2 regions of the Solibacillus kalamii genome follow, and region 2 is predicted to be linked to the other one. Evidence: riboswitches for the same ligand, from Rfam matches in the RefSeq annotation. Region 2 holds a riboswitch; the other holds the start of a gene.
What was found. Region 2 has a riboswitch for preQ1 ahead of queF (preQ(1) synthase). Riboswitches for the same ligand answer to the same signal wherever they lie in the genome.
Positions count from the first base shown of each region.

Region 1: it holds a riboswitch for preQ1, as region 2 does, so the genes downstream of both, CBM15_RS03255 (QueT transporter family protein) here and queF (preQ(1) synthase) in region 2, are expected to answer to the same signal.

Region 1 is NZ_NHNT01000001.1:690,886-700,416, forward strand. Features, by position in the region: gene CBM15_RS03230 (SDR family NAD(P)-dependent oxidoreductase) at 1-728, opposite strand, end outside; gene ilvA (threonine ammonia-lyase IlvA) at 1,076-2,344, shown strand; gene CBM15_RS03240 (ABC transporter ATP-binding protein) at 2,638-3,432, opposite strand; gene CBM15_RS03245 (ABC transporter permease) at 3,425-4,465, opposite strand; gene CBM15_RS03250 (ABC transporter substrate-binding protein) at 4,561-5,577, opposite strand; PreQ1 riboswitch class I at 5,867-5,911, shown strand; gene CBM15_RS03255 (QueT transporter family protein) at 5,918-6,403, shown strand; T-box leader at 6,582-6,796, shown strand; gene CBM15_RS03260 (metal ABC transporter ATP-binding protein) at 6,914-7,897, shown strand; gene trpD (anthranilate phosphoribosyltransferase) at 7,903-8,940, shown strand; gene trpC (indole-3-glycerol phosphate synthase TrpC) at 8,937-9,531, shown strand, end outside.
Region 2 is NZ_NHNT01000009.1:108,434-117,964, reverse strand. Features, by position in the region: gene queD (6-carboxytetrahydropterin synthase QueD) at 1-205, shown strand, start outside; gene queE (7-carboxy-7-deazaguanine synthase QueE) at 198-926, shown strand; PreQ1 riboswitch class I at 1,080-1,126, shown strand; gene queF (preQ(1) synthase) at 1,249-1,749, shown strand; gene queC (7-cyano-7-deazaguanine synthase QueC) at 1,795-2,448, shown strand; gene CBM15_RS13410 (VUT family protein) at 2,458-3,006, shown strand; gene CBM15_RS13405 (MFS transporter) at 3,260-4,450, opposite strand; gene CBM15_RS13400 (ATP-binding protein) at 5,103-6,734, shown strand; gene CBM15_RS13395 (DUF4212 domain-containing protein) at 7,496-7,798, shown strand; gene CBM15_RS13390 (sodium:solute symporter family protein) at 7,815-9,482, shown strand.

The DNA.
Region 1 (9,531 bases), on a different contig from region 2:
CCATCGATTCGAATGACTTCCCCATTAATATACTCTGCTTTTGAAGTTAGCAGAAAGGTTACAAGCTCAGCTACTTCCTCAGGTGTACCTAAGCGTTTTTGAGGGATTCCACCAGTAGCATTTTCCTTCATTTGCGGATTTGCTTCATAAAAGGCTTTTACCATTGGTGTTTCAGTCGGCCCTGGTGCGATGGCATTAACGCGTAGCCCTTCTTTTGCGTATTCCGCTACCATACTTCTTGTTAAGCCGACAATTCCGTGTTTCGTTGCTGAATATGTAACAACGGAATCCTGTCCAATTACACCAGCACTTGATGCTGTGTTCACAATAGAACCGCCACCTTTTTGAAGCATTACTTCTGCTACATAGCGTACACCATAAAGTGCCCCAAGCAAGTTGATGCCGACAATTTGTTCAATTTCCTCAATCGTAGTATCTAAATAGAATTTACCGCTACCGGAAATCCCTGCATTGTTAAAGAAGTAATCAATCGAACCAAAATGCTTCAGTGTTTGATCCACATAGTTTTTTACTTCTTCTGCTTTTGAAACATCCGCTTTAATGAAAATAGCGTCTACGCCATGTGTTTTTACTTGTTCAACTGTTTCGTTTCCGCCTTTTTCACTGACATCCACTACTGCAATATTAATACCTTCCTGAGCCATACGGATTGCTGTTGCCTGCCCTAACCCGCTGCCTCCACCTGTAATGATCGCTGTTTTAGTCATCGCTATTCCTCCTGAAAGATGATTTTGGACGTTTCCAATATGCTTTTTTCTATTTGCAAAACTGTCCTGCCACAATACTTTATTTTTCCCTGTTACTTTTCAAATAAACATGGGGGGGTGATTTAAACATAAGCTTTTCCTGTTCCGTTCTACGATATGCCCTTCCGAGGAATTTAGTTGGCGTTTCAATTTGAAGGGGTTTTCGTCTGAATCCCTTCCTAATTCTCTATTAAACCGCTTTCATTATGGCGTATTGGTGAATTTTCATAATTTACAGAATTTTTACGCCATTACGTCATAAATTTATGATAGAATAATATAATCTTTAATCAGATGACGGAGGTTACATGGAAATGGGAGTTACTCAACCAAATACGATTGCAGTCGAAAACGTATTAATCGCACATCATTTTTTAAAAGATGTTGTTGTACATACACCCCTGCAATTAAACGAATATTTATCAGAAAAATATGGGGCAAAAATTTACTTCAAGCGTGAAGATTTGCAGCATGTTCGCTCATTTAAATTACGTGGTGCCTACTATAAAATTAAAAAAATTGAAACTGAGGCTCGTGCTTCAGGTGTAGTCTGTGCAAGCGCAGGCAATCATGCACAAGGCGTTGCCTACGCATGTGCAAAGCTGGAAATCAAAGCGACAATCTTCATGCCGAAAACAACACCGAAACAAAAGATCGATCAAGTGCGGATGTTTGGAAGAAGCTTTGTGGAAATTGTGCTGGCTGGCGATACATTTGACGACTCTGCAGAAAGTGCGCTTGCCTATTGTGAACAGGAAAACCGCATTTTCATCCATCCGTTCGATGATGCAGATGTAATGGCTGGCCAAGGAACAGTGGCGGTCGAAATTATGAATGATATCGAAGAACCGATCGATTATGTATTTGGCAGTATCGGCGGTGGCGGCTTAATGTCAGGCGTCTCTTCGTACATTAAAAACTTATCCCCTTCGAGTAAAGTTATTGGTGTAGAGCCTGCAGGGGCGGCAAGTATGAAATCTGCTTTCCAAAACGGAGCAGTGGTTTCATTGGATACGATCGATAAATTCGTTGATGGCGCTGCTGTAAAATGTGTTGGGCATGATACATATGAAGTATGCCGTCATTATTTGGATGATATTATCACGGTTCCGGAAGGCAAAGTATGCACGACTATTTTAGATTTATATAATAAACATGCTATTATTGCCGAGCCTGCTGGAGCATTGTCGGTTGCAGCACTTGACTTTTACGCAGAGCAAATTCGCGGAAAATCGGTTGTCATCATTATCTCTGGAGGAAATAACGATATTGGGCGTATGCAGGAAATTAAAGAACGCTCACTCATCTATGAAGGGCTGCTGCACTATTTCATCGTAAGTTTCCCGCAGCGTTCAGGAGCATTACGCCAATTTTTAACGGAAGTTCTTGGTCCGAATGATGATATTACAACATTTGAGTATACGAAGAAGAACAACAAAGAAAGCGGTCCGGCATTGGTCGGCATAGAGCTTGCACATCGCGAAGACCACGCAGGATTAATTGAACGTATGCGTGCAAACGGCTTCGAGTATAAAGAAGTAAATAACGACAGTACGCTGTTTGCGTTGCTTGTGTAGATAATATTGTTAAAAAATTTAAAGACTCAATTTTCTCCAAGAGAAAATTGAGTCTTTTGCTTCTAAAAATTGATTTCCGTTACGGGGACGCTTTCCGGGGGCGTGAGGCCAACACGATGCTGGTCACAAAAGCGTTGCCACAGGACGTGGCGTTCTTAGCTTTTGTTCCTAGTCTCAGGCGTCACGTTTATCCGCCAGGAGTCGCCCCTTCGCTCCAATCAATTAATTAAGTTTTAATTCAAACTGATGCTTACTCATTAAAAAAAGCTCGATATCTGTACGGAACTTCTCAATTACCCTAGCAGCGCGCGGTCTGAGTTCATTTTTTCGCCGCGGATTTGTTCGAATTCGTGCATTAAATCCGGAATCGTCAAGTCCTGTTTGCGGTCTTCGCCGACTTCCAGAATGACCTGACCTTTATCCATCATGATGAGGCGATTCCCCAAATCGAGCGCCTGCTGCATATTATGCGTGACCATCAGTGTTGTCAGCTGGCTTTCCTCGACAAGCTCTTTTGTCAGCTTTGTAATAAGCTCTGCACGGGACGGATCAAGAGCTGCTGTATGTTCATCAAGCAGTAAAATTGAAGGCTTCGTAAATGTCGCCATTAATAAACTTAATGCCTGGCGTTCCCCACCCGATAATAGCCCGACTTTAGCCGATAAACGGTTTTCCAAATTCAAATGCAGCTTTTCCAATGACGTTTTGAAAAACTCTCGACGCTTTTTATCAACGCCAAAACGCAATGAACGCTTCGTGTTGCGCGAGTAGGCGATCGCCAAGTTTTCTTCAATTGTCATCGTTGGTGCTGTCCCTGCCATTGGATCTTGGAAAACACGGCCGATATGGACAGCACGCTTATACTCCGGCAAACGGGTTAAATTATTGCCGTTAATTTCGACAGAGCCAAAGTCGGGTGTTAACGCTCCGGAAATCATATTCATCATTGTCGATTTACCGGCACCGTTACTTCCGATAATTGTAACGAAGTCACCAGGTGCCAAATGCAAGTTAATATTGTCCAGCGCAATTTTCTCATCGGGTGTTCCTTCGTTAAACACTTTATTAATGCCATCTAATTTAAGCAAGGCTCTTCCCCCCCTGCTCAATATCTACTTCTGCCTGCTGTAATGCGAGACGTTCTTCCAAACGTTTTGCTTTTCTCTTTTTCTCTTTATATTTCCCTACGATTTGCGGGATTACTAGCGCTAGAATAACGATAACCGCCGTAATTAATTTCATATCACCTGAGTCAAGCCATTTCACACGTAAAGCCAATGCGTAAATCATTCGGTAAATTATTGCCCCGGCAATAACTGCAAATGTGACACGAACAATCGACTTTGTTCCGAAAATCGCTTCACCGATAATTACAGACGCCAATCCGACAACGATCATACCAATTCCCAGTCCGACATCGGCAAACTTTGTATATTGGGCAATCAAGGCACCCGATAATGCCACCATACCATTTGAAATTCCCAGCCCTAAAATGACCAGTGAATCGGTATTTGCCGAAAAGCTGCGAATCATTCGTTTATTGTCACCTGTTGCACGGATTGCCAGACCGATTTCCGTTTTTAAGAACCAGTCTACTACTAGTTTAATAACCGCCGTGACAACAACCATTAAAATTAAAATTCCCCAAGTTGTTGGAACAGAAGCTAAGCCCATTGATTTCAATAGGTTTGTAATCGCGGAATCAATACCTAAATTCGACCAGAAAGCTCCGAACGTCGAAAAAACTGTTTCCGAATTTAATAATGGAATATTTGGTCGTGTTACACCGGTATCTGAGCTTAACCCCATAATTCGAAGATTGATCGAATAGAGGGCAATCATCATTAAAATCCCTGCAAGCAGTGGATTAATTTTCCCTTTAGTGTGTAAAATTCCTGTCATGCATCCAGCAATAAATCCAGCAACTGTTGCAACCAATGTGGCAAGCAACGGATTATAGCCAAGTACGATCATCATCGCTGCCGTACCTGCACCCGTTACAAAGCTTCCATCAACCGTTAAATCCGGAAAATCCAGCACGCGGAATGTTAAATAAACCCCAAGCGCCATAATTGCATAGATGATCCCTTGCTCCACTGACCCAAACATAGCTGTAAACATCTCGAATCATCTCCTGACTTTTTTAAAAGTTTTAAGCAAATCAGCCCAAACATTTATACCTGTTTAGGCTGACTTGCTTTTTTTGATAAAGTGAATTATTGTACTTCGGCTTCCCATTCAGGCTTAATTTCCAAGCCTAGGTTTTCTGCTGTTGCTTTATTGATTACTAATTTTAAGTTTGCCGGGTAAGCAGCTGGAACTTCTGAAGGTGATTTGCCTTCTAATAAAATTTGTGCCGCCATTTGCCCTGCTTCATAGCCGATATCGTAGTATTCGAAACCGTATGCTGCTAAACCGCCTCGCTCTACTGAATCAAGCTCACCAACAACTAGCGGTAATTTGTTTGCATCTGCTACTTCGATTACAGATTCAAGTGCCGATACAACAGTATTATCTGTAATAATATAAAATGCATCTACTTTTCCTACTAATGATTCTGCTGCCTGGCGTACTTCAGATGAAGCAGATACCGCTGCTTCCACAATCGTTACGCCTTCTTTTGCTGCAATTTCTTTTACTGCCGCAATTTGTGCAACTGAGTTTTGCTCACCAGCGTTAAATACCATCCCTACATTTTTTGCCCCTAATTCTTTTAGGAAAGCAACTGTTTTCGGCATTGTTTCCGGATGTAAATCAATCGTACCTGTTACGTTAGCACCAGGTGTTGCCATTGACTCGATCAATTCTGCACCTACTGCATCCGTTACCGATGTGAAGATAACCGGAATATCGGAAGTTGCGCTTTTTGCCGCCTGTGCTGAAGGTGTTGAGTTCGCGAAAATCAGATCTACATTATCCCCGACTAACTGCTGGGCGATTGTCATGTTCGCACTGTTATCGTTGTTTGCTGATTTATCTACGTATTCTGCTTTAATACCTGCATCTTCAATTGCTTTTTTAAACCCTTCTTTTGCTGCATCTAATGATGGATGCTCAACAATTTGTGTTGTCCCGATTTTAAATGTTTTTTCACTATCTGCATTAGCTGTATCTACAGCCTCGCCATTTGTTGTCTCATTCGAAGATGTCTCGCTCTCTTCCGCGCCACAAGCAGCTAATAATAAAAGAAGCCCGAATAATAAAAAGGACAGCTTCATTAAGTTTTTTCTCATCTTATTTCCCCCTAGTTTACTTTATCGGTTTAAAGCGCCGAACTTCATTTGGATGAAGTGTGTTGGAATAATATTACCGCGTCATATTTAGATAGTCAATAACATTTAGAATATTCTGAATTTATTCTAGGTAATGCGCCTTATTTTAAAATTTACTTGCTACACTTCAAACCGCTATGCGGCGGGGTTTGTTGAACTTTTTACTCTTTGTAAATTTTTTGAACAATTATTGAAAAAAAAGACCTATAAATCTTTACTTTTATTTTCAATATTGCTATGATTGCAGTTGCTTTGCGTGGTTCGTAACCATCCCACGTTAAAAAACTAGGAGGAATTTCATATGAAAGTAAAGTTTATTGCAGCGAGTGCCATTATTGCAGCATTGTATATTGCTGTCACAATGCTTGTTGCACCAATTAGCTTTGGGCAAGTACAGTTCCGTATTGCCGAAATTTTTAACCATTTAGTCGCTTTTAACCCGCGCTATATGTTAGGTGTTGTTTTAGGTGTATTTATTTCCAATTTCCTGCTGTCTTCAATCGGTCCAATTGACTTAATATTCGGTGTGGGACATACGATTATTACACTGGGAATTTTCATATTCATTTGTAAGTTTGTGAAAAATATTTGGGCTCGTCTGATCATTAATACAACGCTATTTACGTTTACAATGTTTATCATTGCAGCACAGCTGAATATTGTACTCGGCTTCCCGTTCTGGGAAACTTGGCTGTTTGTAGCATTTGGCGAATTTGTTGTATTGGCGGTTGGAGCACCGATTATGTACACTTTAAATAAACGATTGAATTTCAAAAAATTAATTTAATATCGATTGTTTCACCAGCTGTCTTTTAAACGCCAGCTGGTTTTTTTATTTAGCGAAAACATTTTAGAATTGTTTGACATTTCGTTTTTCAGTGTTAGAATAAAGCATATTAAATTATTATTTACGGTAGCAGGTTGCGGGAGCGCGACCACCGTTTTCGTTTAGTTGAGCTTAGTTGAGTAAATTGTTGAATAAGAAAAGTAGCATTTATTGTTTTGTCCAGAGAGCGTATGGATGGTGAAAATACGTCAAAAGGTAAATGTGAATGGGCCTTATGAAAGCTGCTGGCGCTAGTCGGTGGACGGTACCCTGCCGTTATCAGGTTTAAGTGGAGGCATGGCTTTTTTGGCATGCTTCAAACGAGGTGGCAACGCGGTGCAGATCGTCCTCAGCAAAAGTTAATTCTTTTGCTGAGGGCGATTTTTTTTTATTCAGCAAACTATAATTACAAGATTGCTAAATAATCCGAATCGTAAAGGCGTAGTTTATTTCAAAAAAGGAGTGTTTCAAATGGTAGTTCAGCAACATTTTCGTACATCAATGAAAAAAGTAAATGGGGATTTACTGACACCGATTTCTATTTTCCAGCGATTGCAAGGTGAACGGAAGTTTTTATTGGAAAGTTCCTCTAAATATGATGGTAATGGACGCTATTCGTTCATCGGGGTCAATCCCCGCAAAACATATATCGGGACAGATGATAAGCTCTTAGATCATACGCATCATTCAAAAAAAGCCTACACATATGAAGGCGAACTGATCCAACTCTTAAAACAAGCGATGCCGCGTATCTCGTCACATACGGAATATCCGTTTACAGGTGGCGGGATTGGCTATATTCATGCATTGCAAAAGCCATTGCCTGAACTGCAGTTTCACGTTTACGATACACTCGTTATTTTTGATCATTTAACAGATGAAATCGCTGTTTTCCATACAAATATTGAAGCAGAGCAAGTAGAGCCAAACATTAATCAATTGATTGAACAGCTGTTTACAACACCAACACCTGAACAGTCAGCCTACACATTGCAACATGTCGAAAAAGATGAAAATGAACGTTATCGCGCACAATTTACAGGTGACGCCCTTTCTCTTTATCGAAAAATGCGCATTGAGCACGCTGCACCATATATGTACTATGTCGAATTTGATGATTGCACAGTAATCGGTACGTCACAATCAAACTACATGCAAGTAAAAGACGGAAATATTTCCGTTACGAATGATGCACCGTCAATTGAACGCTATAGTACGGAAAATTCAGTGCAACAACTTGCCAATGTTACAACAGGTACGTTAAGCCCTACCCTTCATGCAATCGATGTCGTGAAAGGGCTATTACCAGCACAAGGCTTGATCGGCTATATCGGCTTTAATGGGCAAGTCGATTTCACAACACCTGAACAGACGATAATAATTCAAGGAAATGTCGCTCAGCTTCATTCGAAAGCAGATGAAGAAGTGCCATTCCACTCTTTACTGAAAGGATGATGAACATGTCTTTACTTCCATACATTGAACAGATTGAGCGAAAAGAGCACTTAGTTTTTGAGGAAATGCAGCAGGCGGCACAGCTTATTTTTAATGAGCAAACACCGAAAGAACAGATCGCCTCTTTTTTAACAGCCATGAGTGCAAAAGGTGAAACAGCACACGAAGTTGCAGGTTTAGCTTCTGTAATGAAATCACATGCCGTGGCCGTCGACGTACCAGAAGGCATTTATATCGATAATTGTGGCACAGGTGGCGACGGACTTCAAAGCTTCAATATTAGTACGACTTCCGCTTTTGTATTGGCAGGTGGAGGCATTTCGGTAGCGAAGCACGGCAATAGAAAAGTATCAAGTGCTTCAGGAAGTTCGGATGTGTTAGAGGCACTTGGCATTACGCTATTGCCGAATATCGAGCAAACATCCGAATTACTCAAACAACATGGTATCGCCTTTTTACATGCACCGAATATGCATCCAAAATTAAAACGGATCGGTGAAGTGCGACAGGCAATCGGAAAGCCAACGATTTTCAATTTAGTCGGCCCCCTGACAAACCCTGTTCCATTAAAAACACAGTTTGTCGGCATTAACCGACCGAACTTCACGATGGATTATGCGGAAGTGCTCCATATGCTTGGACGTGAGCGTGCAATCGTCGTATCTGGTGCACAAGGAATGGATGAAGCTTCACTGGATGGTGAAAATACTTTTGTGCTGTTAGACCGCGGGGATATGATTCCATTTAAACTGCGCGCTGAAGATGTGGGCTTAGCCGCACAGCCACTTTCTGCCATACGCGGCGGCACTCCTGCAGAAAATGCGGACATTATGCGTGATTTATTAAAAGGAAAACAAAGCGTGTATTTCGATACGGTTCTCTTAAATGCCGGCATTGGCTTCTTTGCATATGGGCTTGCCGCGACGATGAAGGAAGGAATCGATATGGCGAAGGACAGCATTTTGTCCGGACGCGCTTATGAAAAGTTAGAAAATATCGTTGCTTACAGCGAAAAACAGTTGCAGGAGGAACCCGTAAAATGACGATTTTAGACCGTATTATTGACCAAAAAAAGACTGAGCTGCCACAATTGCTTTCGACAAAGCCTGTGTTTTTATCAATTGATAAGGCCCGACCTTCTTTATATGAAACATTGATGTCAGCCAATTCATTGCAAGTAATTTCGGAAATGAAGCGTGCCTCCCCTTCCAAAGGTGATATTGCGACAGAAGTCGACCCTGTTGAGCAAGCTTTACAATATGAAGAAGCAGGTGCTGCCTGTATTTCCGTATTGACAGAGCGCGCATTTTTTAAAGGAAGCTATGGGGATTTAAATGCAGTTGCGAATGCTGTGAACATCCCGGTTTTATGTAAAGACTTCATCATTCATGAAGTGCAGATCGACTATGCAAAAGCTGCCGGCGCATCGGTTGTACTGTTGATTGTCGCAGCATTAACAGACGTTCAGCTGAAATCCCTACACGCCTATGCAACAGAAAAACAGCTTGAAGTGCTCGTTGAAGTACATGATGCCGAGGAATTAAAGCGTGCCCTTGCCATTGGGGCAAACATCATCGGGGTAAATAACCGGAATCTGAAAACATTCGATGTTTCACTTTCAGCAACACTTGAAA
Region 2 (9,531 bases):
ATATTTGGACCATCATTATATCAATGAAACGCTACCACCGATGAATACAACAGCTGAAAATATTGTTGTTTGGATTTATGAAAAGTTACATGAAGCTTTGCAAAAGGAGCAACGTTATGATGGTGCACGTGTAGAGTTTATTAAGCTATATGAAACGCCTACGAGCTATGCTGAAGCAAGAAGGGAATGGATGGAAGTTGAGTAAAGTCCCTGTAATCGAAATTTTCGGTCCTACAATTCAAGGCGAGGGTATGGTAATAGGTCAGAAGACGATGTTTGTACGCACAGCTGGATGTGATTATGCCTGTTCTTGGTGCGATTCGTCATTTACATGGGATGGAAGCGGCAAGCATTTAATCGTGCAAATGACGGCGGAGGATATTTGGATGGAGTTAAAACGTCTTGGTGGAAATAGGTTTTCGTTTGTCACAATTTCAGGAGGAAATCCAGCACTTCTTTACAACTTAGGTGCACTGATTGCCATTTTGAAAAAAAATAATATAAAAATTGGGGTAGAGACGCAAGGAAGTAAGTGGCAGGATTGGCTATACGATATCGATGAATTGACAATTTCGCCAAAACCACCTAGCTCAGGTATGACCACAGATTTTTTGATGCTGTCTCATATTTTAGAGAAGTTGAAAATTCGAAATGGTAATCAGCAAATGTCGCTAAAAATCGTAGTGTTTAATCAAGAGGATTATGAGTATGCCAAAGAAGTACATCGACGATACCCAGACACTCCACTTTATTTACAAGTCGGAAATGATGACATTACCTCTTTAGACACTGGCCAATTAGCAAACTATCTATTGGCAAAGTATGAAATGCTCATTGATCAAGTGATGATGGATGAACAATTAAACGATGTTAAAGTACTGCCACAGCTGCATACCCTCATCTGGGGAAATAAAAGAGGGGTGTAATTCGGGGCTGTAAAATTATGGTAAAATGTTAAGTGTGCTTGAATATAGTATGAAGTGAATTCTAACTGTTTAAGAAAAGCAAAATTTTTAAAATATTGATTTACATATACCAATATGTATTATAAAATGAAAAATAATGAAATACCTGAGTTGTCAGGAGAGGTTCATAGCTGATACCCTCTATAAAAAACTATGGATACATGTATATTACGCCATGTCCATATCGGATGTGGCTTTTTTTTATGCCTCTAATAGTTTGTTTATAGTTGTTACAGTTAGCCCTCCTTGGAATACTACGGTATTAGCTTAAGGAGGTTTTTTTATGTCTGGTCGTCACCAAACAGAAGGATTAGAAGATTTAACATTATTAGGGAATCAAAACGTGAGTTACACATTTGCATATGCACCAGAAGTATTAGAGTCTGTTGACAATTTACATGTAGGCCGTGATTATTTTGTGAAATTTAATTGCCCAGAGTTTACAAGTCTTTGTCCGATTACGCAGCAACCGGATTTTGCAACAATGTATATTTCATATATTCCAGATAAAAAAATTGTGGAAAGTAAGTCGTTAAAATTATATTTATTTAGTTTCCGCAACCACGGTGATTTCCACGAAGATTGTGTAAATATTATTATGAATGATTTAATTAAACTTTTAGATCCTCGCTATATTGAAGTATGGGGAAAGTTTACGCCACGTGGAGGTATTTCAATCGATCCATGGTGTAACTACGGTCGTCCAGGTACGAAATATGAAGAAATAGCAAACTATCGTTTAATGAATCATGATTTATATCCTGAAAAAATTGATAATCGGTAATTTTTTCAATCAATAAATTTTGCTTGCAAAGAGAGGGGAAAGATAATGAAACATGATAAAGCCGTTGTTGTATTTAGTGGCGGGCAAGATAGTACAACGTGTTTGTTTTGGGCTTTAAAAAACTTTAAAGAGGTAGAAGTTGTAACTTTTGATTATGGACAACGACATGCACTAGAAATTGAATGTGCTAAACATATTGCACAGGAGTTGAACGTACGACATCATATTTTAAATATGTCGCTCTTGAATCAGTTAGCACCGAATGCTTTAACGCGTGACGATATCGAAATAAATGAAGGAGAGGAAGGCGAGCTCCCATCTACATTTGTACCGGGCCGTAATTTAGTTTTTTTATCATTCGCAGGGATTTTAGCAAGCCAAATTGGCGCTAAGCATATTGTGACAGGTGTATGTGAAACCGATTTTAGTGGCTATCCAGATTGTCGCGATGCCTTTGTAAAATCATTAAATGTCACATTAAATTTATCAATGGATACATCATTTGTTATACATACGCCACTCATGTGGATCAATAAAGCAGAGACATGGGCTTTAGCGGATCAGCTAGGTGCGTTTGATTTTGTACGTCAAAAAACATTGACATGTTATAACGGAATAATAGCGGATGGATGCGGGGAGTGCCCGGCATGTAAGCTTCGTCTGCAAGGAATGGAAGCATATGTACAATCGTTAAGATAGGAGGATTTTATGAGTAGAGTTTTACTTTATTTAATATCAATTGTTACGGCAAATGTCGTAACAGCGAGATTTATGCCACTTGAATTTGGAATGTTTATTGTACCGATGGGCTCATTCTTTATTGGTGCGACATTTATTTTCCGCGACATAGTTCAAAATAAATATGGCCGCAAAAAGACATATGCCTTTATTTTCTTAGCGTTAGTATTTTCAGCAGTGGTGTCCTATTTATTAGGAGATACATTGGTCATCGTTGCAGCTTCAGCCTTGTCATTTTTAGTAGCAGAAACGACAGATACAGAAATTTATACACGTTTAAAATTACCGATGGCGTGGCGCGTGTTTTATAGTGGAATTGTAGGAGGCTTGTTAGATTCGGTTATTTTTGTAGTTGTAGGATTAAGTCCAATTGGTGCAGGCTTTATACCTTGGGTAGCCGTCCCTGCAGCTATAGTTGGTCAAGTGATTGTAAAAATAGTCATGCAAATGATTGGCGCGGCTTTATTAGCGCAAGGTTTAGTATATAAAGAAAAGCGTCTATCTAAAATGTCCGCCTAATTAATGTAATAATATGCTAAAGTATTTTTTACCGCACTTACATTAGTTAAGGTGAACCGTATCATAAGGTTTTTGAAACAGGCACATTCGCTTCATGCGATTGTGCCTGTTTTTCTACTAAAGTATAGGTTGTAACTAAGTAAGCACTTTAATTGGCAACTGTTTCTGAAAATTCATCTCTATCTGCCAAAAAATATAAACCGGTAGCAATGATCGATGTAGAATTAATTTAACTTTGGTTAATTGATCATTTCTATTCTGATGTATTTTGTTTTTGGTCTAATTGATGACTAAAGAAAGTTAGCAGACTTGCACAGACGGCAATTATCCCACCGACCCAAGCTACATTCATTAAATTTCCTTGATGGTACACAATTCCACCTAATGCAGAACCAAAAGCGATACCTACGTTGCTTGCCACTGGCATTAGTGAAGCGGCGAGTCCTGTTGCTTTTGGCTGATAAATTCCTGCAAGGTCAATTAAATATAGCTGAGTAGATGTTGTTAAAAGGATAGCCATTAACGACATTAATCCAATATTTATTAATCCTAAAACAAATTGATTGGTAGTCCAAAATAAACTTGTAAGAACAACTGCTTGCACGAGAAAAACAAACCGAAGGCGACCGATTGCATTTTGGCTAGCAATTTTACCAGCAAGGATGTTGCTGAAAATCGAAATAAACCCATAACTAAATAAGATTATACTAATTGACTTATTTGGTGCTCCCATTTCTTTCAAGATGGGTACAAGGTATGTAAAGACTGCATAAGTTGCGCCAAATCCGAGTGCAGGAATGAAAAAAGCCATCAATATACGAGGCTTGGTCAATAAAGAAAACTGATCACGTATCGAACTGCGTACTTGGCTGAGTCTATGAGGTAAGACAAAAAAGGATGCCAAAAACGCCAATCCTCCTAGGAAAGTGGTTAACATGAAAGTGGCATTCCAGCCGTACTCTTCGGCGATAACAATACCAATTGGCACTCCAACGACATTTGCAAGTGTGAAACCACCGAAAACGAATGAAATAGCAAGTCCGCGTTTTTTAATCGGTATGGTTTCACTTGCTACAATCATGGCTAGAGAGATTAAAACTCCTGTTACAATCGCTGTCATAATCCGTAGTGTAAGGAGCATGATATAGCTTGTCGAAATTACGCACAAAGCATTTAGAATGATGAAAGATGCTATTAAAAACAACATCCATTTTCGCTTTGGTAAATGACTTGTTACTGACATCACCAGTGGTGTAGCGATGGCAAACGTAATTGCAAACGCAGAAACGAGTGTGCCGGTTTTTACATTAGTCATATTAAGACTTGAAGAAATATCTGTTAAGATTCCGACAATAACAAATTCACTTGTCCCGAGAACAAATGTTAATAAAGAAAGTGTTAAGATCAGCAACCAATGTTGCTTTGATAATTTTGTGGAGTGCATAAATACCTCTTTCTTAGATGAATGTAAATGTGTGACATAGTAATTACACAACCTTAACATCATACCAAGAATATGTTTGCCTGAAAAACCCTATCTTAGTCAAGTAGAGGATAATGGATTTCCAGAATTGATATGGATGCAGAGTTAGCAAAAGACCATTAAAAAAAGCGCACTTCTGTTGAAATGCTATTGATAGTAGTAGGTAATAAAAAATATCTATGTAAATAGAAATCAATCGGTTTAAAATTATAATTATTTCTGTTTTAAGAAATAGCTTAATTCATAATCAAATTTATACGAAATAAAAAATCGCACTTAGGAAAGTCACGGTGAACCGTATCATAAGTAGTGGCGGTCAATAAAAAGAACGAAGGAATCCTGTTAGGTTCCTTCGTTTTCTAGTTTTTCTATAAATTTTTGAAGTGCTGTTTTGCTTCAGGCGAGTTTAAATTAAATTGAGATTCATCTTTTAATGATGAGATAGGTCCATTTAAAGGTATAGTGCTCGCTAAATTTTGAGTAGAGTTGTAAGTGACATTGATAGATTATCCATTGGGATAATTGCAATTAAAAATAATAGAATCTCTATTATTATACTTTTATAAACACATACACCTAAATGTACAAATAATGGTACTCTTAATAGGTTGGATTGAATAACTTACGAAAAATTGTAAATGGTGGCTTTAAAAAAATGGAAACTAGAAATGCATATATATATAATTCGCATCAAAGATGTCTCGATAGGAAATTGGATCCTTATACACTTCCGATTCCTGGAGGGAAATTGTCAAAAAGTGAGTTGGTACAAAAGAAGAGGATTCTTGATGATACCATTACAGTGGCGAGAAAATTTATGACGAAGTTAATAGCTGAACTTGATGGGACAGCTGTTTTAATCGTTATCACTGATCATGAAGGATACATTATTGAGTTGTACGGAGATGAAATGATTAAGTGCCAAAGTGAATCGTTAGGTTTATCTACCGGAATCAGGTTAAAGGAAGAAGAGGCGGGAACGAATAGTATTGAAATGGCACTAAAATTAGGGGAATCTGTCCAACTCATTGGATCAGACCATTTCTTCCATTGTTTACATGAAAGTGCTTGTTTCTCTGTACCATTCAATTCTTTAGGTAAAATAGGCGGGACTATTTCGGTGATGATGGCTGCTCATCATGCAAGTTCGTTCCATTCAGGATTACTCCAGTCTGCGGTGGATTCTATAGAACGAGAGGTTAAAGTAAAGCAGCAGAATAAGAAATTATTAATCTTAAATCAAGTGCTGATGGAAAACAGTCGAAACGGGGTCATTATGACCAATGAGGACGGAAAAATAATTGAGATAAATCCTTTTGCTGAGAAAGTATTATCTTGCAATAAAGAAGAAATATGCAATCGCCCTATTACAGAAATCGCAGTAATTGGCGGGTACATGGAAAATGTTTTGAAAGGGAGTAAAAAGTACGAAGATATTGAAATATCTATATCCAATAAAACGTATTTATTTGACTCATTTCCAATTTATAATGAATCCAATCAAATAATTGGAGTATTTGGCCAGTTTAGAGATATTACAGAAAGACTCGTATTAGAAAGGCAACTTATGCTAAGTGAGAAATTGTCAGCAATAGGAAAGATAAGTGCCGGACTTGCTCATGAGATTAGAAATCCTCTTACTTCAATCATAGGTTTATTAGAAGTCTTTAAGGTGAATTTAAAAACAGATAATGACAAGCAAAAAGAATATTTTAGAATCATCTTCAGTGAATTAGAAAGAATAAAAAATCTTGTTCAGCAATTTGTAATGATGGCTAAACCAGATGCAAAAGAAGTCTCTAAATCCAGAGTGAGTATACATGAAATTATAGAAGATATTTTAACGTTAATGGAAAATGATTTTAAAAATAAAAATATAAAGGTCCATTATCAGGCTACTTTTAAAAATAAAATTAATGTAGATAAGGATAAAATCAAGCAAGTTTTTCTAAACGTCCTGCGAAATTCCTTTGAAGCCATTGACTTTGAAGGCAATATATCAATTGCTGTCGATCAAAATCAATCTGATGGTGAGGTTGAAATTACAATCAGAGATGATGGATCTGGAATGGATAAAGATACGTTAGAAAAACTATCCACTCCTTTTCATTCAACGAAAGAAAGCGGGTTGGGACTGGGATTATCGATGAGCTATCACATTATTGAGTTGCATAGAGGAAGAATAAAAGTAAAAAGTGAGAAGGAAAAAGGCACAATCTTTACAATTTGGTTGCCGCAATCTTAAAAATTCAGTACCATTATTGGTGTGTAAGAAAATAGATATGAAAAAAGTTTAGAGGATATTAACTACTAATATCTTCTAAACTTTTTAGTTTCAAATTAAATATTGTTTAAAAACTGTAAAATTGTTTCGGAAACAAACAAAAAGGCAGCATCCCACTTGGAGATGCTGCGGTAGAATTCTTTGTTCCTAAAGAACTCTAATGGGTTTGGCACCCAATAATGCTGATTTAACGATCTTTAATTAACATTTTCGATGTCAAAAATACTACTATTTCAATATAACATAGTAAACCGTGGAATCATTAATAATTATGTATTCTGTGTTTAAGTTTATAAGAAAAACCATATTCGATAAAAGAGGAAATAAACCATCTCATAAGTTGGGGTAGTTTTAATAAATACCACCTAGAACGTTGATTTGTCATCGTTCTAGGTGGTTTTAATTTTTCATGCTTGTCTGTTTTAATATTCCTACTCAACTCGATTTTTTTATTCTATAGTCGTTTTATCCTGGACATTTTCAACATACATTAAAAAAACTTAGAGACATAGGGGGAATTAGTTGCTGCTGTTCTTTATTCTTTTCTCCATTTGCTGTCTTGCTTATGGACTAATTAAAAAACGTTTCATCGCTCTCACCTTTCCTATAATCGGACTTATTATTTTAATGGTTGTTAAGGTGATTTTAGTACCGCTTCCATTAAAGGAAACAATTCTTTTTATTTTTGATTTACGATAAAAATTTGAAGAAAGAAGGTCTAGATGAAAAAAATCGACAAAAAAGTTGCTGATGCCTATTTCCGTGAGAAAAATACGTACATGGCTATTTATTTTGTTATTTGGTTTTTAGTGTCTTTTGTTATGGTAGCGCTTGCAGACTCATTAACTGAAGTTCAATTTTTAGGGTTCCCGTTCCACTATTTTATGGGGGCAATTGGAGCTTTGCTTACTTTCATTATTTTACTTTTTGTAAATGCAATTGTTGGGGACAAAATTGATAAAAAGTATGGGATTAGTGAAGCGCGAAATGAAGAGATAGGCGCAAACAATATGATGAATCACTAATGAGAGGAGGTAATTTATGGATAATCAATTTATAGTGTCAATGTTAATTATACTGGCTACATTTGCTTTATATATTTGGATTGCAGTTTATAACACTGCTAAACAAACATCGGACTTCTATGTTGCTGGTCGTGGGGTGCCACCAATTTTTAATGGAATGGCAATTGGGGCAGACTGGATGAGTGCAGCATCCTTTATCGGGATGGCTGGTACGATCATGTTACTTGGCTATGATGGATTGGCTTATATTATGGGATGGACTGGCGGATATTTATTTTTAACGATATTACTTGCACCGCAGCTTCGTAAATTTGGTCGCTATACTGTACCTGAATTTATCGGGGACCGTTTTAATAGTAAAGCAGCACTAATAATAGCAGCTATATGTACAATTATTATAAGCTTCACGTATTCAATCGGACAGCTATCAGGTTCTGGTGTTGTAATTGGACGTCTCTTTGAAATTGATGCGAAAATTGGAACGCTAATCGGCGTTGTGCTCATTGCATTTTATGCTGCATTTGGTGGTATGAAAGGTATTACTTGGACTCAAGTAGCACAATACGTGATTTTAATTATCGCATATTTAGTACCTGTTATTTTTATGTCATTCCATTTGACTAGTAATCCCTTACCATGGATTTCCTATGGCGAAATTTTAACGAAAATGGGTGAACTCGATCGGGAACTCGGTATTTCGGAGTATTTTGCACCTTTTACAAATGGAACTAAGTGGCAGTTTTTAGCTCTTATGTTTACGTTAATGTGTGGTACAGCTGGACTTCCGCATGTAATCGTACGTTTTTATACAGTAGGTACTATGAAGGCGGCTCGTTGGTCAGGTGCATGGGCATTAGTTTTTATCGGGCTTTTATATTTTAGCGCACCAGCTTATGCAGCTTTTGCTCGCTTTATTTTAATGACGGAAGTGGCTGGTAGAAAAATTGCTGAGCTACCGGCTTGGACTCAATCATGGATTGATACAGGTAAATTAGGGATAGCCGATACGAATGGTGATGGCATTCTTCAATGGCTAGAACTGCAAATTGCCAATGATATTGTCGTAATGGCTACACCTGAAATTGCAAACCTAGGTGTATTTGTTATTGGACTCGTGGCAGCAGGCGCAATGGCAGCTGCATTATCTACAGCTGGTGGTTTAATGATTTCTATATCCTCGTCATTTGCACACGATATTTATTATCGCATCATCAATCCACAGGCATCTGAACAAAAACGCCTGTTAATAGGTCGTATTTCAATTGTTGTGGCAACACTGTTGGCTGGTATTATTGCATTAAACCCACCTGGTGCCATTACTCAAATTGTTGCATGGGCATTCGCGCTTGCAACAGGTACCTTCTTCCCAGCACTTGTTTTAGGTGTCTGGTGGAAGCGTGCTAATGCAAAAGGAACAATAGCGGGTATGCTTGTCGGTTTAGCGGTTACACTTATTTACATCTTTAGTGCGAAGTACGGTGGCTTTACGGTATTAGGCATCATTGATACAGGTGCTGGTATTTTCGGAGCAATTGCTGCCTTCGCTACTAATATTATTGTTTCGCTTTCAACACGGGCTCCTTCACAAGAACTTCAAGATGCCGTTATAAACCTTCGTTATCCAGAACAAATGGTTTATAAAGACGGTGAAGTTTATTTAAATGACGGGTCATCTAAAGAATAAAAATTGAGACCGCAGTTCAATGTACAAAGAAATTAAATAATAAATAAAA